Regions from separate parts of the Mesocryomonas lacus genome, predicted to be linked through region 2. Evidence: predicted binding sites of a transcription regulator. Region 2 holds the regulator's gene; the other holds the start of a gene.
What was found. Region 2 encodes PhoB, which activates phosphate uptake and scavenging genes when phosphate is short. Its sites were predicted from a motif close to TGTCATNNANCTGTCAT; they were not measured.

Region 1 (7,356 bases), 350 kb from region 2:
CTCGAGCCGCGCGAGACCGAGACGCGGGTGATGCACGCCCTTGAGGAATACGGCCTGATGCACGTCAAGCTCTACGAGGACATCGCCCGGCACGGTCACATCGCCACCACCTACGCCTACCCCGTCAAGGTCGAGGACCGCTACGTCATGGACCCCTCGCCGATCCCAAAATTCGACAACCCGAAGCTCCACCGCTCAGCCGCCCTGCAGCTCTTCGGCGCCGGCCGCGAGAAGCGGATCTACGCTCTGCCGCCCTTCACCGACGTCGTCAGCCTCGACTTCGAGGACCACCCTTTCGAGATCCAGCATTTTGCCAAACCCTGCGCGCTCTGCGGCGGCACCGGCGCCTATCTCGACGAGGTCATCACCGACGACCGCGGCGGGCGCATGTTCGTCTGCTCCGATACCGACCATTGCGAGACGCGCCGGGCCGAGGGGCACGTCGGCGACGGCGGGCCGAAGGGCTACGAGGAGGCGGCGGAATGAGGGCCGGATCGGTAAAGCCCGGCGCCCGCAACCGCCGATCTCCCCCCTTGAGGGGGAGATGTCCGGCAGGGCAGAGGGGGGTGAGTGCCGCATCCCCGCCGACGGGTTGGGTTACATCTTCACCGATCCTCCGCCTCGATCACTGCCAGGATGTGCCGGCAGACTCCCTCGATATCCTGCAGGACGTCGTCGTTCCAGAACCGAACAACCGTCCAGCTGGCCATCTCGAACCTCGCCGTGCGCGCGGCGTCGCGCACCACAATGGCCTCCCCTCCATGCTGCACGCCGTCGATTTCCACGATGAGGCGATGCGCGGGACAAGCGAAATCGACGATATGGCCCGCGATCGGCACCTGTCGGCGAAAGCCGAGGTTCATCAGGCGATGGGCGCGGACGGCCGTCCAGAAGCGCAGTTCGGCCTCGGTCATGGCGTGGCGCATCGTCTTGGCATGGGCACGGTGCTTCGTCGGAACGAGATGATGCGCCATGTCCCTCGCCCTGCCCGTGGGTCCGGCACCGAGCTTACACAGGTTCCCGCTGCGATCACCCCCCTCTGCCTGCCGGCATCTCCCCCTCAAGGGGGGAGATCGGCGGTGTCTTCAGCGCCGCGAAGGAGTTCCGTATGAGCGACGACACCCCCATCCTCGACGTCCGCGGCGTCACCAAGCGCTATGGCGGCAGGATCGGCTGCGAGGACGTCTCGTTCCAGGTCCATCCCGGCGAGGTGCTGGCGATCGTCGGCGAGAGCGGGTCGGGCAAGACCACGCTGCTCAACTGTATCTCCGCCCGCCTGCCGCGCACCTCGGGCGAAGTGCTCTACCGCATGCGCGACGGCGAGACGCGGGACCTCGAGGACCTCAGCGAGGCCGAGCGGCGATTCCTTGCCCGCACCGATTGGGGTTTTGTCCACCAGAACCCGGCGGATGGCCTGCGGATGCGCGTCTCGGCCGGCGCTAATGTCGGCGAGCGGTTGATGGCGGTCGGCGAGCGGCACTACGGCAACATCCGCGCGACGGCGACGGACTGGCTCGGCCGCGTCGAAATCGCCGGCGACCGGATCGACGACCAGCCGGTCGCCTTCTCCGGCGGCATGCGCCAGCGGCTGCAGATCGCCCGCAACCTCGTCACCCGCCCCCGCCTCGTGTTCATGGACGAGCCGACGGGTGGCCTCGACGTCTCGGTCCAGGCGCGCCTCCTGGATCTTCTTCGCCAGCTGGTCTTAGAGCTCGGCCTGTCGGTGGTGATCGTCACGCACGACCTCGCGGTCGCCCGCCTGCTGTCGCAGCGGATGATCGTGATGAAGGACGGCCACGTCATCGAGACCGGCCTCACCGACCGCGTCCTCGACGACCCGCAGCATCCCTATACCCAGCTGCTCGTCGCCTCGATCCCGGAGAGCTAGAATGTCCGCTCAGCCTATTCTCGTCGTCGAGAACGTCGCGAAATCCTTCACCGTGCACTTGCGCGGCGGCATCCGCTTGCCGGTGGTGGAGAACGTCTCCTTCCAGCTTGCACCCGGCGAATGCGCGGTGCTCGGCGGGCCGTCCGGGGTCGGCAAGTCGTCGATCCTGCGCATGGTCTACGGCAATTATGCCGTCGACGCCGGTCGCATCCTCGTCGGCGAGGCGGGCGAAGACCTTGCCGCCGGCGACCCGCGCCTCGTGATGCGGCTGCGGCGCGAGCGCATCGGCTATGTCAGCCAGTTCCTGCGCGCCGTGCCGCGGGTGCCGGCCGTCGACGTCGTCGCCGAGCCGCTGTTTGCGCGCGGCGTCAACGCGGAAGAGGCCCGCACCCGCGCGGCCGACCTGCTTCGCCGGTTGAACCTCCCCCGGGCCCTCTTCGACCTGCCGCCGGCGACTTTCTCGGGCGGCGAGAAGCAGCGGGTGAACATCGCCCGCGGCTTCATCACCGACCATCCGATCCTCCTCCTCGACGAGCCCACCGCCTCGCTCGACGGCGTCAACCGCGACACGGTGGCGGCGATGATCGAGGAGAAACTCGGCCTCGGCACCGCCATCCTCGGCATCTTCCACGACGAGGTGGTGCGGGCTCGGGTGGCGACGCGGGTCATCGACGTCACCGGTTTCTCCGCCCGAAAGGCCGCCTGAATGCCCCGCCTCTCCGAACACGTCCCGCTGATCCACGAGACCGCCATCGTCGAGACCACGCGCCTCGGCCGCTATGTCGAGGTCGACGAACGCTGCCGCGTCGCCGAGTCCGAGATCGGCGACTATTCCTACATGATGCGCGACTGCGGGGTCTGGGGCACCACGATCGGCAAGTTCGTCAACATCGCCGCGAGCGCCCGTCTGAACGCCACCAACCATCCGGTCGAGCGCGCGACCTTGCACCATTTCACCTACCGCGCGAACGACTATTTCGACGACGCCGAGGAGGAATTGCCGTTCTTCGCCGCCCGCCGAGCCCGCCGCGTGACCATCGGCCACGACGTCTGGATCGGGCACGGCGTCACGGTTCTGCCGGGCGTTTCCATCGGCAATGGCGCGGTGGTCGGCGCCGGGGCCGTCGTGTCGAAAGACGTCGCGCCCTACACCATCGTCGGCGGCGTTCCGGCGAAGAAAATTCGCGATCGCTTCGCCCCGGGCACCGGCGAACGCATGGACAAGCTCGCCTGGTGGGACTGGCCGCACGACCGTCTTCGGACCTGTCTCGACGATTTCCGGACCCTTGGCGCCGAAGCCTTTCTCAACCGCCACGAGCACTGATTCAGAAGGGCCTGGAACCCTTGCGGCGCAGGGCTTTCGGGCGTCACTGAACGGTCACCCTGGCGTCACGCGCAGTACATCGAAGGAGGCTAGGCCTAGCGGCAAGACAGCCGGAAGAGACCGGCGAAACGGCCAGACAGCGGATGAATTCGGACGGCGTTTCCGACCGGTTCGTCACCCGTGACGGGAGCGCAGTCCGGCCTGGTTTTCGCAAAAGGGACACCGCATGAACGCGATCCGCGTCAGCACACTCTCCAAGCGCTTCGGCAAGAAGCAGGCGCTGAAGAGCATCGATATCGAAATCTCAGCCGGCGAGATGGTGGCGCTGATCGGCGCCTCCGGCTCCGGCAAGTCGACCTTGATGCGGATCATCGCCGGGCTGGAATTTTGCGACAGCGACGGCGGCAAGATCGAGATCCTCGGCCGCACGCTGCAGCAAGGCGGCAAGCTCGATCCCAAGGCGCGGGAAATGCGACGAGAGATCGGCGTGATCTTCCAGCAGTTCAACCTCGTCGGCCGCCTGCCCGTGCTGACCAACGTCCTCACCGGCCTGCTCGGCCGCATTCCGCGCTGGCGGGGCACGCTCGGCCTGTTCAGCAAGGCGGAAAAGCTTCTCGCCCGCGATGCCCTCGGGCGCGTCGGCATTCCGGAAGTCGCCTGGCAGCGCGCCTCCACCCTTTCCGGTGGCCAGCAGCAGCGCGCCGCGATTGCCCGCACCTTGGTGCAGAAGTCGAAGATCCTCCTTGCCGACGAGCCGATCGCCTCGCTCGACCCGTCCTCCGCCCGCCGCGTGATGGACGTGATCGCCGACATCAACCGGACCGACAAGATCACCGCCGTCGTCTCGCTGCACCAGGTCGAATACGCCCGCCGCTACTGCCCGCGCACCATCGCGCTCCGGGACGGCATCGTGGTGTTCGACGGGCCCTCGCTGGCGCTGACCAACGATTTCCTGCGCGAGCTCTACGGCACCTCGTCGGAAGAGCTGATCCTGCCCGATGCGGCCGAGCCGCCACGCGAGCTGCGCCCGACCCAGGACCTCACCGCGGCCTTGCGCGCGCTCGCCTCGGCCTGACCCTTTCCACGCAGACCCAACCCGACCCACCCAGGAGCTTTCGATGAACCTCTTCGCCAAGGGCCTCGCCGCCCTCTCGCTGGCCGCCGTCTTCGCAACGCCGGTGATCGCCGAGCCGATCAATTTCGGCATCATCTCGACCGAGTCCCAGTCGAACCTCCGCCCGCTCTGGGAGCCCTTCCTCGCCGACATGGCCAAGGAGACCGGCCTCGAGATCAAGCCCTTCTTCGCCTCCGACTATGCCGGCGTCATCGAGGGCATGCGCTTCAACAAGGTGCAGGTCGCCTGGTACGGCAACAAGGCCGCGATGGAGGCGGTCGACCGCTCCGACGGCGAGGTCTTCGTGCAGACCGTCGCCGCGAACGGCGAAGCCGGCTATTACGGTCTCATCCTCGCCCCGGCCGACAGCAAGCTGAACTCTGTCGACGACCTCCTGACCTGCGACAAGTCGATGAATTTTGGCATCGGCGACCCGAACTCGACCTCGGGCTACCTCGTGCCGATGACCTTCATCTTCGCGGCCAAGGGCATTGACCCGAAGAACTGTTTCAAGAACGTCACCAACGCCAACCACGAGACCAATGCGATGGCCGTCGCCAACAAGCAAGTCGACGCCGCCGCCAACAACACCGAGAACCTCGCCAAGATCGAGATGAACCGTCCGGACGATTTCAAGAAGATCAAGGTGATCTGGAAGTCGCCGCTGATCGCCTCCGATCCGATCGTCTGGCGCAAGGACCTGTCCGCTGAGACCAAGGAGAAGCTGAAGACCTTCTTCCTCGACTACGGCACCGAGCGCTCGAAGGGCGATGCGACCGCGGAGAAGAAGACCCTCGAGGGCCTGCAGTGGGCGCCGTTCCGCGCTTCGACCGACGCCCAGCTGCTGCCGATCCGCGTGATGGAGTTCACCAAGAAGATCGCCGGCATCGAAGCCGACACGACGCTCGCCGCCGACGCCAAGAAGGCGCAGATCGACGAACTGACCGCTAAGAAGGCCAAGGTCGAGGCCGAGATCGCCAAGAACCCGCAAAGCTGAGGCTGGGTTTTTGAAACGGCACGCGGCCGGCGACGGCCGCGTGCACTGCTGCCGCCGTAGGGGACGCGCACCACGTCCCGCCAGGCGCAACGGCCACGCTGCTTCTTCTCCCCTCCGGGGAGAAGGTCGCGGCAGCGGGATGAGGGGCGTTTCGAGGCGAAGATAGTGCGTTGCGCGCTGATACGGCGCGTCTCATGAGAACGTCCGTCAACTTTTCAGAACGTCGCCCACCCTTTCAGATCGTCATCCCGGACTTGATCCGGGATCCATTCCTCTCCGCGTCAACCCCACTCCGGTGCGGAAGGGAATGTCCACCGTCCTCGACGGGGACGGCGATTTGGAATGGATCCCGGGTCAAGCCCGGGATGACGAAGCACCTAGTTCCCGCTCGTCGCGTCCGCCTGACTTACGCAAGCCCCCTCGCCATCACCGCCAGGAACCACCGCCATGTCCGACGCCGCCCACACCGCCCCCGCCAAGCCGATGATCGAGCGGAACTGGTCCGAGGCCGCCTGGGGCTACGTGATCTGGATCGCGCTCGTTGCCTTGCTCGTCTGGAGCTGGGGACCGGCCGAGATGGGGCGCTGGACCTATCTGTTCACCGATGCCGATAACATGGCGCAATACGCCTCCGGCTTCCTGTCGCCGGACTTCAAAGATTGGAACTATTACGTCCGCGAGATGATCGTCACCATCCAGATCGCCCTCTGGGGCACGGTGCTGGCGACGCTTCTCTCCATCCCCTTCGGGATCCTGTGCGCCCACAACATGGTGCCTTGGTACATCCTGCAGCCGACCCGACGGCTGATGGACGCGTTCCGGGCGATCCACGAGGTGGTGTTCGCCGTGCTGTTCGTCGTCGCCGTCGGCCTCGGTCCGTTCGCCGGCGTCATGGCGCTGTTCATCCACACCACCGGCATCCTCGCCAAACTGTTCTCCGAGGCGGTCGAGGCGATCGATCCGCGCCCGGTCGAGGCGATCCGCGCGACCGGGGCCTCGAAGCTGCAGGAGATCGTCTACGGCGTGATCCCGCAGGTGCTACCGCTGTGGATGTCGTACACGCTCTACCGCTTCGAATCGAACGTCCGCTCGGCGACGATCCTTGGCCTGATCGGCGCCGGCGGCATCGGCCAGGTGATGTTCGAATCGATCCGGGGGTTCTACTACGCGCAGGCAGCCGCCATCCTCCTGCTCGTGGTGATCAGCGTGACCTTGACCGACCTTCTCTCCCAGCAGCTGCGCAAGCGGGTGATGTAGCCCTTGCGCACTGCCATCTACTTCACGCCGCCGGCGGGTGCGCCGCTGACGCGCGCCGCCGCCCTCTGGCTCGGCCGCGACGCCTTCACCGGCGAGGCAACGCGCGAACCGGACGCCGAGATCGACCCGGTCGTCGCCGAGCCGGCGCGCTACGGCTTCCATGCGACGATGCGCGCGCCGTTCCGCATTGCCGAGGGTTTCGACCTCGCCGATGTCGACGAGCGGCTGGCACGCTTTGCCGCGTCGCGCCCGGTGGTGACGCTGCCGGAGATGGCGCTGCGCCGGCTCGGGCCGTTCTTCGCGCTGGTGCCGGCGACGCCGAGCGAGCCGCTCGCAGTGCTCGAGGCGGACCTCCTGGAAGCCTTCGACGGCCTCCGTGCGCCGCTGACCGAGGCTGAGATCGCCCGCCGCCGGCCGGACCGGCTGAGCGAACGCCAGCGCGCGCAGCTGGACCGCTGGGGCTATCCGCACGTGCTGGAGGATTTCCGCTTCCACATGACCTTGACCGGCCCGGTCGAGGCGGCGAGGATCGATGCCGTCGACGCCTTGCTGCGCGAGCGCTTCGCCGGCTTCGATGGCGCGCCGCTGGCCATCGACGGCCTCGCGGTCTTCATCGAGCCCTCCCCCGGCGACGCCTTCCGGGTGCATTCGCTTCACACCTTCGGCGGCGCCTGACCGCGCCGCGCCCGGGCTCTCCGCCGAGCGCCCCTCTTATGGCAGACCCCTCCCATGCCCCATGAAACCGTCCTGTCCAACGCCCGCATCGTCCTTGCCGA
Region 2 (7,356 bases):
TGAGCTTCACACCGTCGCCGAACTACAACGGTCCCGCGGGCTTCAGCTATACCGTCCGCAACGCAGCCGGCCTTGCCAGCACCGGCAGCGTCGGCGGGGCAGTGGCCGCTATCAACGATGCGCCAATGCTGCCGCCGCTGCGCATCGACGCGGTGGCGGGCGGCCCGACTACCGGAACGCTCGGCGGGTTCGATCCCGATGGCGATCCGCTCGTCTACACCGTCACGCAGGCGCCGCGGAACGGCACGCTGACGCTTTCGCCGGACGGCCGCTACAGCTACGTGCCGACGCCTGCCTATACCGGTTCCGACAGTTTCAGCTTCTCGGTCAGCGATGGCACGGCGACGGTCACCGGCAGCGCGACCATCGGCGTTCGCCCTGGCCGCACCGAACCGGTGACGGTCGATATCGACGTCCCCGCGCCCGGACCGGACGCGAACGCTTCATTGAGGACGATCGGTCGGCCGGTTCGCTCGGTCGATGCCGACGGCGAGGTGCTGGTGGCGGTCGGCAGCCTTGGCAGCATCGATGCGGGGCCTGTCGGGCAGCGCTCGCTCGACAACGCGATCGACGCGATGCAGGACCTCAACGGCCTTGCCGGGATGCCGGCGGACGAGCTGATCGCCCGCACGGTGCGGGCCCAGACGGACTGGAGCGAGACAGGAGGCCGCCTCGACAGCTTCAGCGCAGCGCCTTTTCTCGGCGGGTCCGATATCGGGCAGCTGCTGTCGCAACGGGACGGCACCTCCTTCGTCGTCGACACCACGATCAACGAGGGCGTCCTCTACGTGATGGTGGCCGCAAGCGAGACGCGCGAAGGCGCGCGGATCGGACATGAAACGCGGGTGACGCTGGCGGACGGGCGCGCGCTGCCGGCCTGGCTGTCGTCTGAGAACGGGGGCGTCGTCTTCGGCTACCCACCGGCGGGCCTCGAGACGATCGCGTTGAAAGTCCAGGCGGTGGACGAGAACGGGGCCGTGTCGCAGAGCGTCATCACCATCGACGTGCGCAGCGGGGCGGTGACGGAGAACCTCCGGGGCGATGAGGCTACGACGGCGGGCGCCGCCCTGTTCTCGCAGCAGCTGAGAGCCGAGCTTGCCGATATCGGCGAGGGCATTGTCGACCTCTACAACGCGCTCCGCTTCTAGAGCATCCCGCAAGTGGTTGGACTTACCCAATTAAGGAAAAATGCTGTCAGTACAAAAAAGACAGAGCACCGTGTGTCCCTCAGGGACGCACGGTGCTCTGTCGGACCGCATTCGACGGATTGCCGCGCCCCAAAGTGCGGCAGTCCAAGATGGAAAGCGCCTTGCCGGCGCCCTCAGTCCTCGCCGCGCAGATAGACCTCGACCGGGCCCTTCAGCTTCAGCGTCATCGGATTGCCGCGGCGGTCCTTCGCATTGCCGGCGGGAACGCGGATCCAGCCTTCGCTGACGCAGTATTCCTCGACATTGGTCTTCTCGACGCCCTTGAACCGGACGCCGATCCCCATCGCCAGCAGTTCAGGATTGTGGAACGGGCTCGACGGATCGGCCGCAAGGCGGTCGGGCAAGGCGATGTCGGCCATCGGTGCCGCCTGCTCGGCCGTCTCGGTGGCTGGCGTCTCGGAGGTCTCGGCCTTGGGTGTGTCGGTCATGTCCAGCGTCTCATCTTTTGATGCGTTGCGCCGGAGATACAAGCTTGGCGGGGTTTCGCCAACACTTGTTGCAATACGCCTCGGCGCTCCATGCCCTGGCGCGCTCCCGGCAGCCGCTCACGCAGTCGTGCTTGACGGGAGAGTGTCCGCCTGCCTGAAGACCCTGCAGCGCCGAGCCGGAGGCACGGAAAGCCGGATCTTTCGACGCTTCCAATGCTTGTGCTGCAACGCGCAAGCGCTCAGGATTGGGAAAATTTGGACATGGAGCCGCCCATGAAACGGATCGTCGGATTGCTCTGCGCCTTGGCACTGGCGATGAGCGTGGGTGGGGTCCAGACAGCCGAAGCGCGGCTGAAGCTCGTCAAACCACGCGATTCAGGCTTTGCGCATGTCGACGGCATCTCGATGTTCTACCAGATCTACGGCAAGGGGCCGCCGATCCTGCTGATCCCCGGAGGCCTTGCCAGCGGAGACGTCTGGCGGCAGCAGATCGCGACGCTCTCGGCGCATCACCTCGTTATCGTCGCCGACAGCCGCGGGCAGGGCCGCTCGACGCGCGACAAGAAGCCGATCACCTATCACCTGATGGCGCGCGACTACCTAAAGCTCCTCGATCTCCTGAAGCTGCCGAAAGTATCGCTGGTCGGCTGGAGCGATGGCGGCATCATCGGCCTCGACATCGCCATCCACCACCCCGACCGGCTGTCGGGGATGTTCATCCAGGCCGCCAACGTGACGCCCGACGGCGCCCTCGCCAACCGCAAGGCGATCGCGGAAGGCAAGGCGCTGCCGGCGCTCGGCCATTACGACAACATCGACGACGAAATCTTCGCGCTCTGGGCGAACGAGCCGAACTTCACGCTGGCGCAGCTGGCCTCGATCACCGTGCCGACGATGATCGTCATCGGCGACCACGACGAGGCGATCAGCCGAGAGCATACCGAGATGATCGCCAATGCCATTCCCGGCGCGCACTTCCTGCTGCTCCCGAATGTTGGACACTCCGCCCCGCTGGAGGACCCGGTCGGCTACGCCGAGGCAGTGCTCGCCTTCGTCGACGCCCCCGGCAGCGCCGCGAGCCTGCAGGCCGACGAGGCCGGCACGGTCCTGCAGGATTTCAAGGACCCGTCACCGGGCAAGGCTGGTCCGGCGGTTCGCGGCGGAGGGTGAGCGGAGCTGCGTTCCCTAAAACTGCGGCGTCAGCCCTCGCTTGCCTGACGCTCGGCCAGCGCCATCTTGCCCTCGTCGTCGGCGCTACGCTGCAACGTCGGCACCACGGCGGCGAAATGCTCGTCGAAGGAGTAGCCGGCGCCGCGGACGGTGCGGACGGGGTCGCGCTGGCGGCCGCGGTTGATGGCCTTGCGCAGGCGGCCGATGTGGACGTCGACGGTGCGCTCGTCGACATAGATGTCGCGGCCCCAGACGCCGTCGAGCAGCTGCTCGCGCGAGAACACCCGGCCGGGCGAGATCATGAAGAACTGCAGCAGCTTGAACTCGGTCGGTCCGAGCTTCAGCTCGCGGCCGTTGCGGTAGGCGCGATGGTTGGCGCGGTCGAGCTTGATGTCGCCGGCGGTCAGATGGTCGGACAGCTTCTGCGGGTTGGAGCGCCAGAGCAGGCTCCGCACCCGGGCCATCAGCTCGGCCATCGAGAAGGGCTTGACGAGGTAGTCGTCGGCGCCCGTCGTCAGTCCCTGGATCCGCTGCTTCTCCTCGCCGCGGGCGGTGAGCATCAGGATCGGCAGCCGTTCCGTCGCCGGCCGGCCGCGTACCCGACGGCAGATCTCGACGCCGGAAATGCCAGGCAGCATCCAATCGAGGATGATGAGGTCGGGCGTCTGCTCCTTCAGCCGAAGATCGGCCTCGTCTCCATTGTCGATGACCTCGACGGTGTAGCCCTCGGCTTCGAGATTGTAGCGGAGGAGGACGCCCAGGGCCTCCTCGTCCTCGACGACGACGATGCGCGCGTTCATCTGCCTGTTCCTACATGTTTCCGGTCGACGGGCCGGAATCCTTCACGCCGACGGTCATCGACGGGGTGGTGTCACTCTTCGGTCGCTCGGATTCCATCTGCTCACCGGTCTTGATGTAGTAGATGGTCTCGGCAATGTTGGTGGCGTGGTCGCCGATGCGCTCGATGTTCTTGGCGCTGAAGAGGAGATGCGTGCAGGCGGTGATGTTGCGCGGATCTTCCATCATGTAGGTCAGCAACTCGCGGAAGATCGACGTGTACATCGCGTCGATCTCTTCATCCGCCTCGCGGATAGCCTGCGCGCGCACGTGGTCGCGGCTGGCATAGGCGTCAAGCACTTCCTTCAGCTGCTCGATGGCGAGCTCGGAGAGATGCTCGATGCCACGCACCAGCTTGATCGGCTGCTGGTGCTCGTGCACGGCGATGACGCGCTTGGCGATGTTCTTGCCGAGGTCGCCGATGCGCTCGAGGTCGCTGGAGATGCGGATCGCGCCGACGATCTCGCGCAGGTCCTGCGCCATTGGCTGACGCTTGGCGATGGTCATGATGGCGCGTTCGTCGAGCTCGCGCTGGGCGGCGTCGAGCATCAGGTCATCCGCGACAACCGACTGGGCCAGGCCCCAGTCGCTGTTGATGAGCGCGGCGACCGAGCGCTCGACCATGCGTTCCGCCTGGCCGCCCATCTCGGAAATGCGCCGGACGATGAACTTCAGTTCCTCGTCGTAGGACGTGACGATGTGCTCGTCCATGGTTCGTCTCCCTGTTCTCGTTGGGCGCAGCCGCCGTCGCGGGACTCTCGGGTCGCGGCCGGCGATGCGGATCATTGGATACGCCGGCCGCGCCCGTCTTGGGGCGCGGCCGGCTGGTTCAGCCGAAGCGGCCGGTGATGTAGTCCTGCGTGCGCTTGTCGTCCGGGTTCTGGAACATCTTCTCGGTCGGGCCGACCTCGGCGATGTTGCCGAGATGGAACATGGCGGTGACCTGGCTGACGCGGGCCGCCTGCTGCATCGAATGGGTGACGATGACGATCGTGTAGTTCTGCTTCAGCTCGTCGATCAGCTCCTCCACCTTGGCGGTGGCGATCGGGTCGAGGGCCGAGCAGGGCTCGTCCATCAGGATGACCTCGGGCGACACGGCGATCGCGCGGGCGATGCAGAGGCGCTGCTGCTGGCCGCCGGAGAGGCCGGTGCCGGCCTCGTCGAGCCGGTCCTTGACCTCTTCATAGAGGCCGGCGCGGCGCAGGCTGGTGACGACGATCTCTTCCAGATCGGTCTTCGACTTGGCGAGGCCATGGATGCGCGGGCCGTAGGAGACGTTCTCGAAGATCGACTTCGGGAACGGGTTAGGCTTCTGGAACACCATGCCGACGCGGGCCCGGAGCTCGACGACGTCGATGGCGGGGTTGTAGACGTTCTCGCCGTCGAGGGTGATGAGACCGCCGACCTTGCAGTGGTCGATGGTGTCGTTCATCCGGTTGAGGCAGCGCAGGAAGGTCGACTTGCCGCAGCCCGACGGGCCGATCAGCGCGGTGACCTGGCGATCCTGGACGTCGAGGCTGACGCCATGCAGCGCCTGCTTGCCACCGTAATGGACGGTGACGTTCTCGCCCTTCATCTTGATCGGACGGTTTGAATGCACGGCGGGACCTTTATTGAGTGTCGCTTGGATATTTTCCATCATTTCTGTCCACCGTTCTACCAGCGACGCTCGAAGCGCCGCCGAAGGATGACGGCTGCAAGGTTCATTGCAGCCAGGAAAAGAAGCAGGATCATGATGGCGCCGGACGTGCGTTCCACGAAAGCACGTTCCGCCTCGTTCGCCCACATGTAGATTTGCACGGGCAAGGCGGTCGAGGCTGCCAGCGGCGAGGACGGCACATCGGCGACGAAGGCCACCATGCCGATGAGGAGCAGCGGCGCGGTCTCGCCGAGGGCGTGCGCCAGGCCGATGATCGTGCCGGTCAGGATGCCGGGAGCGGCCAGCGGCAGGACGTGCTGGAACACCATCTGCATCTTGGAGGCGCCAAGGCCGAGGGCCGCGGCGCGGATCGAGGGCGGCACCGCCTTGAGGGCTGCCCGCGTGGCGATGATGATCGTCGGCAAGGTCATCAGGCTGAGCACGAGGCCGCCGACCAGCGCGGCCGAGCGGGGCATGCCGAAATAGTTGATGAAGACCGCAAGACCGAGCAGACCGTAGACGATCGAGGGCACCGCCGCGAGGTTGTTGATGTTGACCTCGATAAGGTCGGTCAGGCGGTTCTTCGGGGCGAATTCCTCGAGATAGATCGAGGCGGCGACGCCGATCGGCAGCGCCAGAGCGAGAACGATCAGCATCATGTAGGCCGAGCCGATCAGCGCGACGCCGACGCCCGAGGTTTCAGCGCGGCTCGAGCCGCCGAAGGTGAACAGGCCCCAGTTGAAGCGCTGCTCCAGCTGGCCGGCTTCCTCGAGCTGCTTGATCCAGCCGAGCTGGCGGTCGTTGATCGGCCGCCGGCTTTCCTCGACGGTGTTGTCGAACTGGCCCTTGACCGAGCTGTCGACCTTCGAGTCCGCGAACACCCAGAGATCGCGGGTCTGGCCGATGATCGTGAGGTCGTTCATCACCTCGTTGCGCAGCTGGATGCGCACGCCCTGCGACACGAGGGCGGAGGCTTCCTTGACGGCGGCCTTGTCGTTCGGATCGATCTTCAGCGCCGCGACGATGGCGTTCTGCGCCAGCCGCGGATAGTTGGCCATCATCAGCGCCTTGTCGTCCTTGCCGCCGGTGTTCTTCGGGTCGACGATCGACTGTTCGAAGGTGATGGGCAGCCGGATCTCGGTCTGGAAGAAGGCGGTATAGCCTTTCGACACGACGCTCCAGAGCAGCAGTACCAGGAAGGCGAGGCCGATCAGGATGGCGATGATGCCATAGGTCTTGAAGCGGCGCTCGGCGGCGTAGCGCTTCTTGATTCCGATGTCGCGACGGGGGGCGGCATGGCTTGGCGCGCGGGCGCCGTCGACGGTCGCGTCGGTCATTCGTACTGCTCCCGGTACTTACGGACGATGTAGAGGGCAAAGATGTTGAGGCAGAGCGTCACCGCGAAGAGGGTGAGGCCGAGCGCGAAGGCCACCAGCGTCTGCGGCGAGTTGAAGACGAGATCGCCGGTCAGCTGGTTGACGATCTTGACGGTGACCGTGGTCATCGCCTCGAAAGGGTTGATGGTGAGGTTGGCGGCGACGCCCGCGGCCAGCACGACAATCATCGTCTCGCCGATGGCGCGGGAGGCGGTGAGCAGCAGCGCCGAGACGATGCCGGGGAGCGCCGCCGGCAGGATGACGCGCTTCACCGTCTCCGAGCGGGTGGCGCCGAGGCCGAGCGAGCCGTCGCGCAAGGATCCGGGGACCGCCGTGATGATGTCGTCCGACAGCGATGACACGAAGGGGATCAGCATGATGCCCATTACGAGGCCCGCGGTGAGAATGCTCTGCGCCTGGATGAAGCTCGTATAGTCGCCGGTGACGAGACCGTGCAGCTGGCTCGACATGTCACGCAGGAACGGTCCGACCGTGACGAGGGCGAAGAAGCCGTAGACGATGGTCGGGATGCCCGCGAGCACTTCGAGCAGCGGCTTGACCACCGAGCGGACGCTGGAGCTCGCATATTCCGCCATGTAGATCGCGGCGAACAGGCCGATCGGCACGGCGAAGAGCATGGCGACGAAGGCGATGTAGAGCGTGCCGGCAAAGAGCGGGATCAGGCCGAACTGGCCTTC

Region 1: a site for PhoB is predicted at 3,254-3,270, ahead of phnC (phosphonate ABC transporter ATP-binding protein). Genes of this name have one in related genera too.

Annotation. Positions count from the first base shown of each region.
Region 1 is NZ_JBUZWF020000003.1:372,199-379,554, reverse strand. It holds gene ACZLZQ_RS11605 (alpha-D-ribose 1-methylphosphonate 5-phosphate C-P-lyase PhnJ) at 1-486, shown strand, start outside; gene ACZLZQ_RS11600 (endonuclease domain-containing protein) at 606-914, opposite strand; gene phnK (phosphonate C-P lyase system protein PhnK) at 1,109-1,888, shown strand; gene phnL (phosphonate C-P lyase system protein PhnL) at 1,890-2,594, shown strand; gene ACZLZQ_RS11585 (DapH/DapD/GlmU-related protein) at 2,595-3,212, shown strand; gene phnC (phosphonate ABC transporter ATP-binding protein) at 3,439-4,287, shown strand; gene phnD (phosphonate ABC transporter substrate-binding protein) at 4,331-5,323, shown strand; gene phnE (phosphonate ABC transporter, permease protein PhnE) at 5,771-6,580, shown strand; gene ACZLZQ_RS11565 (DUF1045 domain-containing protein) at 6,584-7,255, shown strand; gene ACZLZQ_RS11560 (alpha-D-ribose 1-methylphosphonate 5-triphosphate diphosphatase) at 7,310-7,356, shown strand, end outside.
Region 2 is NZ_JBUZWF020000003.1:724,834-732,189, forward strand. It holds gene ACZLZQ_RS13120 (Ig-like domain-containing protein) at 1-1,148, shown strand, start outside; gene ACZLZQ_RS13125 (DUF3297 family protein) at 1,322-1,567, opposite strand; gene ACZLZQ_RS13130 (alpha/beta fold hydrolase) at 1,910-2,806, shown strand; gene phoB (phosphate regulon transcriptional regulator PhoB) at 2,836-3,606, opposite strand; gene phoU (phosphate signaling complex protein PhoU) at 3,617-4,354, opposite strand; gene pstB (phosphate ABC transporter ATP-binding protein PstB) at 4,473-5,282, opposite strand; gene pstA (phosphate ABC transporter permease PstA) at 5,300-6,619, opposite strand; gene pstC (phosphate ABC transporter permease subunit PstC) at 6,616-7,356, opposite strand, start outside.